2 regions of the Streptomyces sp. NPDC026515 genome follow, and region 1 is predicted to be linked to the other one. Evidence: riboswitches for the same ligand, from Rfam matches in the RefSeq annotation. Region 1 holds a riboswitch; the other holds the start of a gene.

Region 1 (7,165 bases):
CTCGCACAGGGTGTCCACGAAGGCGGTGTTGCCGCTGAGTTCGTGGGCCCGGTAGAAGAGCACGCCGACCGTGGGGCGACCGGCCCGGATCTCGTACGATCCGTGCACCCCGAACTCGGGCATCTTCCGCGGCTCGGCGAACCCCTCGCCGGTCAGCAGCACGGTGTCGGACAGGAACCTGGACAGTTCGAGGAGGTTCGCGGGCCCGCCCTCGACGAGATAGCGCAGCGCCTCCGCGACCACACCGGCCGGCACCGACGACTCGGCCATCAGCTCGGCGTCCGGCACGGCCTCGCCGCCCAGGAGCACGGTCGGGATCCCGGCGGCCCGGAGCGCGGCGAGCCCGTCCTCCCAGGCCCGCCTGCCGCCGAGCAGCCGTACGACGGCGATGTCCGCGCCCTCGATCAGCGCGGGCAGTTCCTCCGTGACGTCGACGCGCGTCGGATTGCCGATCCGGTAGCCGGCACCGGAGGCGGCCCGGGCCGCCAGCAGATCGGTGTCGGCGGTCGACAACAACAACACAGTGCTCATACGGGCGCTCCCGGTGGAAGGAAAGGCAGTCCTTGCGGCGCGCCCGACTCGATGAGCCGCCAGAGCGCGTCGGTGTCCGCGTGCTGTTCGATCAGGTCGCCGAGCCGGTCGAGCTGTTCCTCGCGCAGCGCGGCGAAGGAGGTGTCGGGGGCCGGCACGAACCGGCGGCCCGCGGCGGCCGCCACCTCGCGCAGGAAGGCCCGGCGGAAACCGTCCGACTCCAGGGAACCGTGCCAGTGGGTGCCCCAGGTCTGGCCGACCCGGCACCCGTCCAGGCTGTCTCCTCGGCCGTCGGAGATGAACGCTTCCCCTCCGGTGACCTCGGCGACCCCGTGATGGATCTCGTACCCCTCGACCCGCTCGCCGAGGGCCTCCCCGACGGGCCGGGTGAGCGTCTTCTCCCGGGCGAACCGGACGCGTACGGGCAGCACCCCGAGCCCGTCGACGTGGCCCCGGCGGCTCTCGACGTCGTCCTCGATGTGCTCGCCGAGGATCTGGAAGCCCCCGCAGACGCCGAGGACGGGCCGCTGCTCGACGGCCCTGCGCTCCAGCGCCCGCGCGAGGCCGCGTTCCCGCAGCCACTCCAGAGCCCGGACCGTCCCCCGGGTACCGGGGACGATGACGAGGTCGGCGTCGGCGAGTTCCTCCGGCCGGTCCACGAACCGCACCACGACACCCGGTTCGGCGGCCAGCGCGTCCACGTCCGTGAAGTTGGACATCAGGGGCAGGGCGCAGACGGCGACCCGCAGCACGTCCGCACCGACGGGCGGGGCCGTGCTCGACTCCCGGACGGTCCCGCGCAGCGAGACCCTCAGCCCGTCCTCCTCGTCGATACCGAGCCCGTGGCGGAAGGGCAGGACGCCGTAGGTGTGCCGCCCGGTCAGCCCGTGCAGCATGTCCAGGCCGGGTTCCAGCAGGGAGACGTCGCCGCGGAACTTGTTGACGAGGAATCCGGCGACGAGGGCCTGGTCCTCGGGGGAGAGCAGGGCGACGGTGCCGAAGAAGGAGGCGAACACACCCCCGCGGTCGATGTCGCCGACGACGAGCACGGGAATCTGCGCGTTGCGTGCGATCCCCATGTTCACGATGTCGGTCCGGCGCAGGTTGATCTCCGCCGGACTGCCCGCCCCCTCACAGATCACCGCGTCATACGTGCCCCGCAACTCGGCGAGACAGTCGAGCACGGTCCCGAGCAACCGCTGCTGCCGTCCCCCGTGGTAGCCCCGCGCGCTCAGTTCACCGACCGGCTTCCCCAGCAGCACGACCTGACTGCTCTGCTCGCCGCCCGGCTTGAGCAGCACGGGGTTCATCAGCGCGGTCGGCTCCACCCGGCAGGCCTGGGCCTGCATGGCCTGCGCCCGCCCGATCTCGGCACCCTCGCGGGTGACGAAGGAGTTGAGGGACATGTTCTGCGCCTTGAACGGCGCGACCTTGACGCCCTGGCGCACCAGCCACCGGCAGATACCGGCGGTGACGACGCTCTTGCCGGCGTCGGAGGTGGTACCGGCCACGAGCAGACCGCCGTTGTTCATGAGGTCCTCCCCGGACGCGCTCCGCGCAGCAGGGCTCCCGCCGCGCTCACCCCCAGCGCCAGCCACCCCACCCGGCGTGACAACCGCACCGCCCGCCCGATGTCGGCGAGTTCCACAGCCCGTCCCTCCCCGTTCAGCACCGGCCGGTGCTCGACCCGCCCTCCGTACGACAACGTCCCCCCGAGCCGCACGCCGAGCGCTCCCGCGAACGACGCCTCCACCGGCCCGGCGTTGGGACTCGGGTGGTTCGCCGCGTCGGACCGCCAGGCCCGCACGGCCCCCCTGGTGTCACCTCCGGCGACGGCGGCCAGTACGGCGGTGAGCCGGGCCCCCGGCCACCCCGCCACGTCGTCCAGCCGCGCCGAGGCCCACCCGTACCGCCGGTAGCGGGCCGACCTGTGCCCCACCATGGCGTCCAGGGTGTTGACGGCCCGGAACCCGAGCAGCCCCGGCACCCCGGCCACGGCCCCCCACACCAGCGCACCCACGACCGCGTCGCTGGTGTTCTCGGCGACGGACTCCACGACGGCCCGGGCGATCCCGTCGGCGTCCAGGGCCTGCGGATCCCGTCCGCACAGATGCGGCAGCCGGTCCCGGGCGGCCGCCACGTCCCCCGCCTCCAGGGCGCGCCCGATGACCCCGGCCTCACGGGCGAGTGAAGTGCCCCCGACGACGGCCCAGGTGGCGCTCGCGGTGAGCACGACGGACGCGGCGGTGGACGGCCGCACGAGCCGCTGGGCAAGGGCGCCCAGAGCCACGGCGCCACCGGCGCAGACAGCGGTGTGCAGCGCGCCCCAGCCGCGGTGGTCCCGCCACAGCACCCGTTCGACTGCCCCGGCCGCCCGTCCGAACGCGGCGACCGGATGCCCGTGGCGCGGATCGCCGAGCAGCAGATCGCCGAGAAGGCCGGCGGCGGCGCCGTACGCGAAGACGCGACCGGCACCCATCGGCTCAGCCGGCCGCGGGGGCGGGAATGGGCCGGGTACTCAACCTCGTTCGGCAGCCGCGCATGGCGATATGTCCTCACTCAGGGTGTCCACGCCCTGGTTCGACGAGACCGGCGGTGAGAGTTCCTGGCTCCCGGGGAGTGCTACCCCGGTGACAGTGGCGGGACCGCGCCGGATTCGCACCGGCTTCCTCTCTTGCCGCCGTACTTGGCTCCGGAAGTCCACCACGCCCCCGGAAGACCAGTCAACTTGCCGTTGACCTGCGAGGGGAGTGTGTGGGAAGGCCCACACCGGTGGTCCAGCGGGGCTCGTGGGGTATGCCGAAGGCCCCTTCCCGGCGGGCGGGGAGGGGCCTTTCGCCGGCCGCGGGCGGCCGGCGAGGTCAGGTCTCGGCGGTGGTCAGGCCCTGGCGGTGGTCAGTTCTCGGCCGTGGTCAGGACTTCGCCACGATCAGGTGGATGCCGTAGGCCACGGCGGCCGCGCAGGCCGCGAAGCACAGGTAGGCGGTGGTGACGGCCAGGGCCGCGGAGTTGCCCTGGGCGGTGGCGCGTTCGCGGGCGGAGAGACCCTTGATGCCGAGGGTGAAGAGGGCCACCATGCCCACGGTCACCACGAGGCTGACGCCGAAGACGGAGCCGATGGCTGCCCAGTCGATGTTCATGTCGGTTCTTCCTCGGGGGTCAGACGGTCGCGGCCGGGTCGGTGGCGGGAGCGGCGGGGGAGGGGATGGTGGCCGTCAGGCCGTCCGTGACGGTCCCCGCGGGCGGCGGGGTCACGGCGGCCATCGCCGCGGTCACCACGCCGGCCGGCTCGGTGCCGTTGACGTTCGCGCTGTCCACCACCTCGCGGCGGGAGAGCTTCCAGATCGCGGCACTGGAGGCGATGAGGAAGACGGCGACGACCGCCGTGCCCCAGTCGCCGAGGTCCGTCACGGACTCGGCGAGCGCGCCGACGAGCGCGGCCGCGGGGAGGGTGAGCACCCAGGCGACCATCATGCGGGTTGCGGTGGACCAGCGGACCGTGCCGCCCTTGCGGCCCATACCCGCGCCCATCACGGAACCGGAGACGACGTGCGTGGTGGAGAGGGAGAAGCCGAGGTGGGAGGAGGCCAGGATGGCGGTGGCCGCGCTGGTCTGGGCGGCGAAGCCCTGCTGCGGCTGGAGGTCGGTCAGGCCCGTGCCCATGGTGCGGATGATCCGCCAGCCGCCGATGTAGGTGCCCAGCGCGATGGCCAGGCCGGCGGAGAGGATGACCCAGGTGGGAGGGTTGGAGCCGGGGGCGATGGAGCCGCCCGCGATCAGCGCGAGGGTGATGATGCCCATCGTCTTCTGCGCGTCGTTGGTGCCGTGCGCGAGCGAGACCAGGCCGGCGGAGGCGATCTGGCCGGCCCGGTAGCCCTTGCGGGCGGCCTCGTCCTCGGCGTTCTTGGAGAGCGCGTAGGAGAGCCGGGTGGAGAGCATCGCCGCGAGGCCCGCGACCACGGGGGCGGCGACCGCCGGGAGCAGGACCTTGGTGACCAGTACGTCGCTGTGGACCGCGCCGAAGCCGGCGGAGGCGACGGTGGCACCGATCAGGCCGCCCATCAGGGCGTGCGAGGAACTGGAGGGCAGGCCCACCAGCCAGGTCACCAGGTTCCAGAGGATCGCGCCGACCAACGCGGCGAAGATGACCTCGGGGCGGATGCCGTTCTCGTCGACGAGGCCCTTGGAGATGGTGTTGGCGACCTCCACGGAGAGGAAGGCGCCGACCAGGTTGAGCGCGGCGGACATGGTCACCGCGATCTTGGGCTTGAGCGCGCCGGTCGAGATGGTCGTGGCCATCGCGTTGGCGGTGTCGTGGAAACCGTTCGTGAAATCAAACGCGAGTGCGGTCACCACCACAATCGCGAGGATCAGCGAGAAGTTTTCCATTTACCCAGACAATCTTTAGAGGTCATCGGCCGTTGGACCGTAGGCAACCTGGATGAACGGAAGGTGAACTGAGATGGTCTCTGTGGTGTCTGGAATTGACCTCAGGGTATCCGTACGCGGGGACGGGTGAGGCCGCCGTCCCGTCGTCCGGTCCGGCGGCCCAGTCGTCCGTAGGTCAGCGGCCCGAGGTGAACGCCTTCAGCCGGGCCGCCGAACCGTTGAAGAGATTCTGGTCACCCGGCAGGCTGCCGCTGTTGTCGTACTGCCAGAAGGTCCGCCGCGACCACCCGGCCGGGAGCGCGCCCGCGTCCGCCGGGCCGTGGCGGGGATCCACGGGGCGCGGTCCGCGGCGAAGGCGGCGCTGCCGCCGGTGCACAGGTTCCGCCAGCGGGCGGTCGTGTAGATCACCGGCCGCCCGCCGGTCTCCCGGTTCAGCTCGTCACTGAAGGACCTGATCCACCGGACCGTCCCGGAGTGGCTCAGCCCGTAGCACCTGTGCTTCTCCTCGTACGGGTCGTACTCGATGTCGTGCGCGGGCGGCAGCGTCCAGCCGTCCGCCGTCCCGGTGCCGCCGTGGCTCATGAAACACGCGGCCCGCCGGGCGCCCGACGACATGTCCGGCAGGGCGAAGTGGTAGGCGCCGCGCATGATTGCCGGGTCGACGTTCTTCTGGTGGGAGGGAGACGTCGTGCCGCCCTCGCCGGGGCACCGGCCGCCCCGGCCGGTGCCCCGGCGAGGGCGATGGCGGCTCCGGCGAGCACGAGCGCGGCCGCGGCGAGTGTGCGGGCGTGGTGGCGGCGGTGGTGTGACGGAGTGCGGTCACGGGCCGAGTTTCCCCCCGGAACGGCGACGTGCACGAAAGATCGTCCAGGGATGGCCGGAAGAGCGGTGTAACTTCGATGATCTTCGGACAAGCCCGGAAATGTGCCCTTCTGTACCGTTCTGCGCTCTACTGGATTCGGATGTTCCTCCCCAAAGCGCTCTGCCGTACAGGCCCGTTGGGGCGCCGCCTGACAGGATCGGGCCATGGCTGAGCAGCGGCGGGACGAGCGTGACGGGCGGGATGGGCGCGGCGGCGCACAGGGGGTGTCGGAGCCGCGAAGGCGGGAGGCGCGCGCGGAGGAGACGAGCGCCTGGCGTGAACTGGTCGCCACCGCCCGCCGCACGGTGGCCGACGGGCTGGTCGTCGGCACCTCCGGCAACGTCTCGGTCCGTGTCGGCGACACCGTGCTGGTCACGCCGTCGGGCGTGCCGTACGACGCGCTCACCCCCGACGACGTGACGGGCGTCGACCTCGCCGGCCGCCAGGTGCTGGGCGCCCTGGTCCCGACCAGTGAACTGCCGATGCATCTCGCGATCTACGGCGGCACGGACGCCGGTGCCGTCGTGCACACCCACGCCGTGCACGCGACGGCCGTCTCGACCCTCGTGCCGGAGCTGCCGCTGATCCACTACATGTCCGCCGCGCTCGGCGGTGCCGTCCGGGTTGCCCCGTATGCGACGTACGGCACCGACGAGTTGGCCGAGAACATGCTCCTCGCCCTGGCCGGACGCTCCGGATGCCTCCTCCAGAACCACGGCACGGTCACCTATGGCGCCACCCTGGCCCAGGCCTATGACCGCACCGCCCAGCTGGAGTGGATGTGCCGCCTGTGGCTGACGGCGTCCTCGGTCCCGGGCCGGACCCCGGCGCTGCTCTCACCGGAGCAGTTGGCTCAGGTGGCGGACCGCCTGCGCGGATACGGCCAGCCGCGGGGCTGAATCCGGCACCGTGGGCCCGCTTCCACTGGCCGCGGTCCCGGTCCGCCCCGACACTGGACAGGTGCGCCCAGTCAAAGTCACGGCCGCCGCCGTCGGTGCCGTACTCGCCGCCGGCGCGGCCAGCGTGGCCGCGGGGCGGTTCGCCAGTGACGCCGCGCTCAAGGCGCCGCCCGGCCGGCCCCTGCCCACCGAGCCCCGGCTCACCGTGCACGGCACGGCGGCCGGCCGCATCACCCTCACCCGCGATCTCGCCTCGCGACGCCCCGGCACCTACGGCCTGGCCGGCGACGGCTCGCACGCGGTCGTCGGCGCCGTCCTGGAATCCGCCGCGACCACCCCGGACACCGTCGTGCGGCGGCTGGAGCGTGTGACCCACGGCACCCTGGAAACCGGCGACAAGGTCTGGCTCACCCCCAACGTGCACGTCGGCAACCCGGGCGCGGCCCTGGGCCTGGACCACGCGGACATCGACATACCCGGTGAA
Region 2 (7,165 bases), on a different contig from region 1:
GGGCCGGCCGGTGCCGGGCCAGACCAGCTGCCGGCCTTCGAGGACGAAGACCGGCTCCCAGTCCGGCGGTGGCGGCGCCGGGCAGTTGAACATGTCGGCGAACGCGCCCGGGCCGAGCAGTTCGGCCAGATCGGTCCAGTCCTCGGGCCCGGGATCGGCGGACACCGACGAGAAGGTCGCGACGTCCGGCTGATAGGTCGCGGCCCGGCCGAGGCGGCGGCCCAGATGCGCGTGGCGGCCGCTCAGGGACGCGCCCACCGGGTCGTCGAGCACGACGGTCCCCTCGCTCGTCATCGTGGAGCCTCCCTTCGTGCCGGTGTCCGTGCCGCCGATGATCGTAACCAGCGTGCGCGGGGCGGGAGACGGGAGTCCCGCGGAGGTGCCCGAGGGCGGCCCCCTCGGGCGGGGTCCGCGGGTGCCGTGCCGGTGCGCGGCGGCCGCACGCGTACGGTATCGGGAGGACCAACCGTGGCCTGCGGGTCCACCGGATCCCGGAAGGAACAACGAGATCATGCGCGTCGACCTGGCCCGCGGCCGCACGGAGGCCTCCGGATGAGCGACGTCCTGCTCCACGTCGCCGGCCGGGCGGCCCACATCACCCTCGACCGGCCGAAGGCGCTCAACGCCCTCACCCACGCCATGGTGCTCGACATCGCCGAGGCGCTCACCGAGTGGGAGCACGACCCGGCCGTGGAGACGGTCGTCATCACCGGCGCCGGAGAACGCGGCCTGTGCGCGGGCGGTGACATCCGGGCCATCCACGACGACGCCCGCGACGGCGACGGCAGCGCCTCCGCCGCGTTCTGGCGCGACGAGTACCGCCTCAACGCCCGGATCGCCCGCTACCCGAAGCCGTACGTCGCCGTGATGGACGGCATCGTCATGGGTGGCGGCGTCGGCGTCTCCGCGCACGGCAGCGTCCGGATCGCCACCGAGCGTTCCCGGATCGCCATGCCGGAGACGGGCATCGGCTTCGTCCCCGACGTCGGCGGCACGTACCTGCTCGCCCTCGCCCCCGGTGAACTGGGCACCCACCTCGCCCTGACGGGGAGGCAGATCGGCGCCGCCGACGCCCTGTTGTGCGGGCTGGCCGACCACTGCGTGCCCTCGGACAGGATCGAGCGGCTGATCGACGACCTCGCCGAGCGGCCGGTGCGCGACGCGCTCGCCGGGCACGTGCGAACGGCGCCGGAGGGCGAACTGGCCCGCCGGCGCGCGTGGATCGACGCCTGCTACGCCGCCGACACGGTCGAGGAGATCGTCCGCCGCCTGCTCGCCCACGGCGACCCGGCCGCGAAGGAGGCGGCGCGGACCCTGCTGTCGAGGTCGCCGACAGCCCTGAAGGTCACCCTGGCCGCGCTGCGCGGGGCCCGTCGGCTCGGTTCGCTGGAGCGCGTCCTCGACCAGGAGTACCGCGTCTCCTGCGCCGCCCTGTCCGCTGCCGACCTGGTGGAGGGCATCCGCGCCCAGGTCATCGACAAGGACCGCGACCCGCGCTGGTCCCCGGCCACGCTCGCCGAGGTCACCGACGCCGAGGTGGCCCGCTTCTTCGCTCCGCTCGGCGAGCGCGAACTGGGACTCGCCGGCCCCGCCGGGTTCCGCCGCCGCTGACCCGGCGGGCCCGGAACGGACCGCCGGACGCGAGATGAAGATCACGGCTGGTGGGGCGGTCTTGGCCGTGCCCCTGACACGCGGTACGGTCGGTCCGATATCGACGACGGCAGAACGGAAGCCGGTGCAAGTCCGGCACGGTCGCGCCACTGTATGCGAGAGCCCCCGGGATCTCGTGAGTCAGACCCGTAGCCGTCGTCCAGTGCTCCACCGAGATGGGACGCGAACTCCCAGAGGAGGTTCTGCCATGGCGCAGACCGTCGCGCAGCCGACAGCCACCACCCCCGTCGTTCCCGCCAAGCTGCCGCTGAGCGCGATAGCTCCCTGGGCGGTCTTCTTCGGCGTCCTCATGCTCGTCCTGCTCTACTTCGTCGGCGCCGAGCAGGGCGCCACCTCCGTGTTCAGCGGTACCGACGTCCACGAGTGGGTGCACGACGCCCGCCACCTCCTCGGCTTCCCCTGCCACTGACGCGAGGGACGCCGCACGCTCATGAACTCCGCAACGGTAAGAAACCTCCTGGTGCGGGGCATGCTCGCCGGCCTCGCGGCCGGTCTGCTCGCCCTGGTCGTCGCCTATCTCCTCGGTGAGCCGAACGTCGACAAGGCGATCAGCTTCGAGGACGCCCACGCGCACGAGCACGAGATGGAGGTCGTCTCCCGCTCCCTGCAGTCCACCGCGGGCCTGGCCACCGGTGTGCTGGTGTACGGGGTCGCCTTCGGCGGTATCGCCGCCCTCGCCTACTGCTTCGCCCTGGGGCGCGTCGGCCGCTTCTCGCCACGGGCGACGGCACTGCTGCTGTCCGGCTGCGCGCTGCTCACCGTGTACGTGGTGCCCTTCCTGAAATACCCGGCCAACCCGCCGTCGGTGGGCGACCCGGACACCATCGGCAAGCGGACCACGCTGTACTTCCTGATGATGGTGCTCAGCGTGCTGCTGGCGGTCGCCGCCACCATCCTCGGCAAGCGGCTGCAGCCGGGCCTCGGCACCTGGTGGGCGACCATGGCCGCGGTGGCCGCGTTCGCCGTGGTCGTCGGACTCGCCTACCAGTTCCTGCCGGCCATCAACGAGGTGCCGAGGGACTTCCCGGCCACCCTGCTGTGGCGGTTCCGGATCTCGGCACTGGCCGTCCAGCTGGTGCTGTGGGGCGGATTCGGCCTGCTCTTCGGTGAGTTGGCGGATCGGCAGCTCAACCCAAGGCCGGCGAAGGCCCCGGCCGGGCGGACGGTTCCCGCCGCTCACTGAACGATTCACGTCACGCGAGGGCCCTTCGGAACCATCCGGGGGCCCTCTCGCCTTCTGCGGGCACCGCGACCGATCAGGCAGGGACGGGCAGGACGAGGAGCGGAGGACCCGAGTGGCCGGACACCCCCGGCCACGCCGCATCAGCCTCCGCGGCCAGAGCAGCTCCTGAGCGAGCTGGAGACCCTGGTCGGCTGGCGGACCGTCACGATCCGGACTGCCGGGAGCTGACCGGCCGGGCCGCGCCGGAGTGCCGGTCCGCTTCGGGCACGGCAGCCGCGCCTCAGGCCGAGTGCCTGCGCTGCGTGAGGGCCGGCCTGCTTTGCCGCCACCGCGTCCCGGCCGCCTCACGCCCGCCGGCGGGGGACACCGCGGCCCGGAGTCAGAGCCCGCGGGGGCCGGACCGCTCCGCCCGGGTGGTCGCCAGGTAGGCGCGCACCAGCGCCTGCCCCGTCCGGCAACGCGCGGGCCGGCAGTCGGGGCAGCTCCGCACATGGTTCAGATAGGTGTCGTAGCGATCCTGAGCGGCGGGCGCGAGGGAGTTCTCCACGGGTGCTGCCTCTCGTGAGTGCCCCGGGGGCGCGGGAGTTGACCGATGTTCAGTATGTCGCCCCGGAGGCCTTCCGGAACGTCCGCCGCGCCCGTCGGGGAGCCGTTCGGCCGACCGCCCGGCCGCCGCGGCACGAACGCCGTATCCTGCGGGCCGTGAACCAGCCGTGAACCCGCTGTGTCTTCGGGGCCGACGCCGGTCCCGCACTCGCGTCCGCCGCCCCTGACAAGGAAAGATGGGCCTCCAGCGATCGATCAACGACTGCGGAGGAAGTGGACTCATGCCGCATGAGCGAGCGGGCCGGCCGGCGGCTCCGGAGGACCTCGTCGACGTGGCCCGGCTGGTCACGGCCTACTACGCACGGCACCCGGACCCGGCCGACCCGGCCCAGCGGGTGGCGTTCGGCACCTCGGGGCACCGCGGGTCGTCACTGGCGACCGCGTTCAACGAGGACCACATCGCGGCCACCAGCCAGGCCATCTGCGAGTACCGGAGCGGCCAGGGCACCGACGGTCCCCTCTTCCTGGGCGCCGACACGCACGCCCTGTCCGAGCCCGCGAAGGTCACCGCCCTGGAGGTGTTCGCCGCCAACGGCGTCACCGTCCTGGTCGACAGCGCCGACGGCTACACGCCGACCCCCGCCGTCTCGCACGCCATCCTCACCCACAACCGCGGCCGCGCGACCGGCCTCGCGGACGGCGTCGTGGTCACCCCCTCGCACAACCCGCCCGCCGACGGCGGCTTCAAGTACAACCCGCCCAGCGGCGGCCCCGCCGCCTCCGACGCCACCTCCTGGATCCAGGACCGCGCCAACCGGATCATCGCCGACGGGATGAAGGACGTACAGCGCCTGCCCTACGAGCGCGCCCTCGCCGCGCCCACCACCGGCCGGTACGACTTCATGGGCGTGTACGTCGACGACCTGCCCAGCGTCCTCGACCTCGACGCCGTCCGGGCGTCCGGGCTGCGCATCGGCGCCGACCCGCTCGGCGGTGCCTCCGTCGACTACTGGGGCCGCATCGCCGAACGGCACAGTCTCGACCTCACCGTGGTCAACCCGTACACCGACCCGACCTGGCGGTTCATGACGCTGGACTGGGACGGCAAGATCCGCATGGACTGCTCCTCGCCGTACGCGATGGCCTCGCTGATCGAGAAGCGGGACGAGTTCCGGGTCGCCACCGGTAACGACGCGGACGCCGACCGGCACGGCATCGTCACCCGCGACGCCGGTCTGATGAATCCCAACCACTACCTGGCCGTCGCCATCTCCTACCTCTACCGCCACCGCGAGCAGTGGGCTCCGGGCGCGGGCATCGGCAAGACCCTCGTCTCCTCCTCGATGATCGACCGGGTCGCCGCCGACCTCGGCCGGCGGCTGGCCGAAGTGCCCGTCGGGTTCAAGTGGTTCGTGGACGGGCTGATCAGCGGTGAGATCGGGTTCGGCGGCGAGGAGTCGGCCGGCGCCTCCTTCCTGCGCCGGGACGGCTCGGTGTGGACCACCGACAAGGACGGCATCCTGCTCGCCCTGCTCGCCTCCGAGATCACGGCCGTGACGGACAAGACCCCGTCCGAGCACTACGCGGACCTGACGGCCCGGTTCGGCGAGCCCGCCTACGCCCGTATCGACGCTCCGGCGACCCGCGAGGAGAAGGCCCTGCTCGCCAAGCTCTCCCCGGCCCAGGTCACGGCCGAGACGCTGGCCGGTGAACCGGTCACCGGGGTCCTCACCGAGGCGCCGGGCAACGGCGCGGCCATCGGCGGCATCAAGGTGACCACGGAGAACGCCTGGTTCGCGGCCCGCCCGTCCGGCACGGAGGACGTGTACAAGATCTACGCCGAGTCCTTCCAGGGCCCCGACCACCTGGCCCGGGTACAGGAGGAGGCCAAGGCGGTCGTGATGGCCGCGCTCGGCGGCTGACGCCCGGCTGCGGAGGCGACGGAGGGCCGGACCGGCCGCGCCGTCGCCTCCGTTACCCGCCGTGGATCGGCCGGGTGCTGTGGCGGACCGTCGGCCGCCGCCAGTACGCGGCCCGCCGCCGCGCCATGCGCGCGCCGCTGGACGGGGAGTAGCCCGGTGACCGTACTCGACTCCGCCGCGCTCGCGGTCCTGGACGCCCACCGCACCTGCGAGTTCGTCACCCTGGGCCGGGACGGCACCCCCTGGCGTGGCCGGCGGCCGTGCGGCGCCGCCCGGACGGAACCCTGCTGTCGAGCACGTCCCTGGCGTTCGCTCAGAAGGCGCTCAGCATCCGCGGGGACGGGCCACCGACCGCCGTCCGCGCCGGCGCGGTCCGCCCCGGCCTCGGGTGCGATGGCAGGAGTTCAGGGAACTGCCGCAGGACGCGAAGCGGCGCGGCCGGCGCGGTCGTGGCGCCCGGTGGTGCCTACCCGGCCCGGCACTCCATGAGCCTTTTCTCCAGGAACCTCCGCTCGGCCGTGTTCTCCACCAGTTCCAGGGCCCGTTCGTAGGACGCGGCCGCCTCGCCGCCGCGCCCCATGCGGCGCAGCAGGTCGGCGCGGGTCGCCGGCAGCAGGTGGTAACCGGCCAGGTCGTCCGTCGCCTCCAGCTCCGCCACCAGGGCGAGGCCCGCCTCACCGCCCTCGGCCATGCCCACGGCGACCGCGCGGTTGAGCCGGACCACGGCCGAGGGGACGTACCGCTCGAGTTCGCCGTACAGACCGGCGACGTCCGCCCAGTCGGTGTCGGCGGCGGTCGCCGCGGTGGCGTGGCAGGCCGCGATCGCCGCCTGGATCTGGTACGGGCCGGGGCGGCCGCGACGCAGCGCGCCCTCCAGGAGCGCGGTGCCCTCGTCGATCTCGGCGCGGTCCCACGCCGTGCGGTCCTGGTCCTCCAGGGTCAGCAGGTCGCCTGCCGCGTCCACCCGGGTGTCCCGGCGGGCGTCGTGCAGCAGCAGGAGCGCGAGCAGCCCGACGACCTCCGGCTCGTCGGGCATCAGCCGGGCCAGCAGCCGGGCCAGCCGGACGGCCTCGGCGCACAGCCCGGCCCGCGTCAGGCCGTCGCCGGCCGTCGCCGCGTACCCCTCGTTGAACAGCAGGTAGAGCACGGCGAGGACGCCCGTCGTGCGGTCGGGCAGCAGATGCGCCGGCGGCACCCGGTACGGGATGCCGGCGTTGCGGATCTTCCGCTTGGCGCGCACCAGCCGCTGCGCCATCGTCGCCTCGGGGACGAGGAACGCGCGGGCGATCTCCGGCGTGGTCAGCCCGGCGAGGGTGCGCAGGGTCAGGGCGACCCGGGCCTCGATGGGCAGCGCCGGATGGCAGCAGGTGAAGATCAGCCGCAGCCGGTCGTCGGCCACACCGCTGTCGTCGCCCTCGTGATCCGGATCGCAGGGTCCCTCGTCCCGCGCCAGCACGGCCGCCTCCCGCAGCTTCGCCGCCCCCACCGCCTCCCTGCGCAGCACGTCCAGGGCGCGGTTGCGGGCGGTCGTGGTCAGCCAGGCGCCCGGGCGGCGCGGCACTCCGTCGTGCCGCCACCGCACGAGCGCCTGGGCGAAGGCGTCCTGCGCGCATTCCTCGGCGAGGTCCCAGTCGCCGGTCACCCGGATCAGGGTGGCGACGACCTGGGACCACTCCTCGCTGAAGGCGGCGGCGACGGCCTTCTCGACGTCGTCCGTGACACTCACTCCCAGACCGGCCGCACCTCGACCGAGCCGCCGGCGAGTGCCGCCGGGTGCCGGGAGGCGAGCGCGATGGCCTCGTCGAGGTCGGCGACCTCGATGATGTCGAGGCCCGCCACGTAC

What was found. Region 1 has a riboswitch for cobalamin ahead of ACZ4O3_RS15705 (cobalamin biosynthesis protein). Riboswitches for the same ligand answer to the same signal wherever they lie in the genome.
Region 2: another riboswitch for cobalamin. It lies ahead of ACZ4O3_RS23095 (CbtB domain-containing protein); the one in region 1 lies ahead of ACZ4O3_RS15705 (cobalamin biosynthesis protein).

The regions. Positions count from the first base shown of each region.
Region 1 is NZ_JBVHQD010000007.1:65,387-72,551, reverse strand. It holds gene cobN (cobaltochelatase subunit CobN) at 1-531, opposite strand, end outside; gene ACZ4O3_RS15710 (cobyric acid synthase) at 528-2,063, opposite strand; gene ACZ4O3_RS15705 (cobalamin biosynthesis protein) at 2,060-3,010, opposite strand; cobalamin riboswitch at 3,112-3,251, opposite strand; gene ACZ4O3_RS15700 (hypothetical protein) at 3,444-3,671, opposite strand; gene ACZ4O3_RS15695 (inorganic phosphate transporter) at 3,691-4,920, opposite strand; gene ACZ4O3_RS15690 (GH25 family lysozyme) at 5,119-5,568, opposite strand; gene ACZ4O3_RS15685 (class II aldolase/adducin family protein) at 5,947-6,681, shown strand; gene ACZ4O3_RS15680 (alpha/beta hydrolase) at 6,743-7,165, shown strand, end outside.
Region 2 is NZ_JBVHQD010000010.1:309,819-316,983, forward strand. It holds gene ACZ4O3_RS23085 (GNAT family N-acetyltransferase) at 1-294, opposite strand, end outside; gene ACZ4O3_RS23090 (enoyl-CoA hydratase/isomerase family protein) at 553-1,611, shown strand; cobalamin riboswitch at 1,684-1,822, shown strand; gene ACZ4O3_RS23095 (CbtB domain-containing protein) at 1,859-2,080, shown strand; gene ACZ4O3_RS23100 (CbtA family protein) at 2,102-2,854, shown strand; gene ACZ4O3_RS23105 (hypothetical protein) at 3,234-3,401, opposite strand; gene pgm (phosphoglucomutase (alpha-D-glucose-1,6-bisphosphate-dependent)) at 3,682-5,322, shown strand; gene ACZ4O3_RS23115 (RNA polymerase sigma factor) at 5,789-7,048, opposite strand; gene ACZ4O3_RS23120 (YciI family protein) at 7,045-7,165, opposite strand, start outside.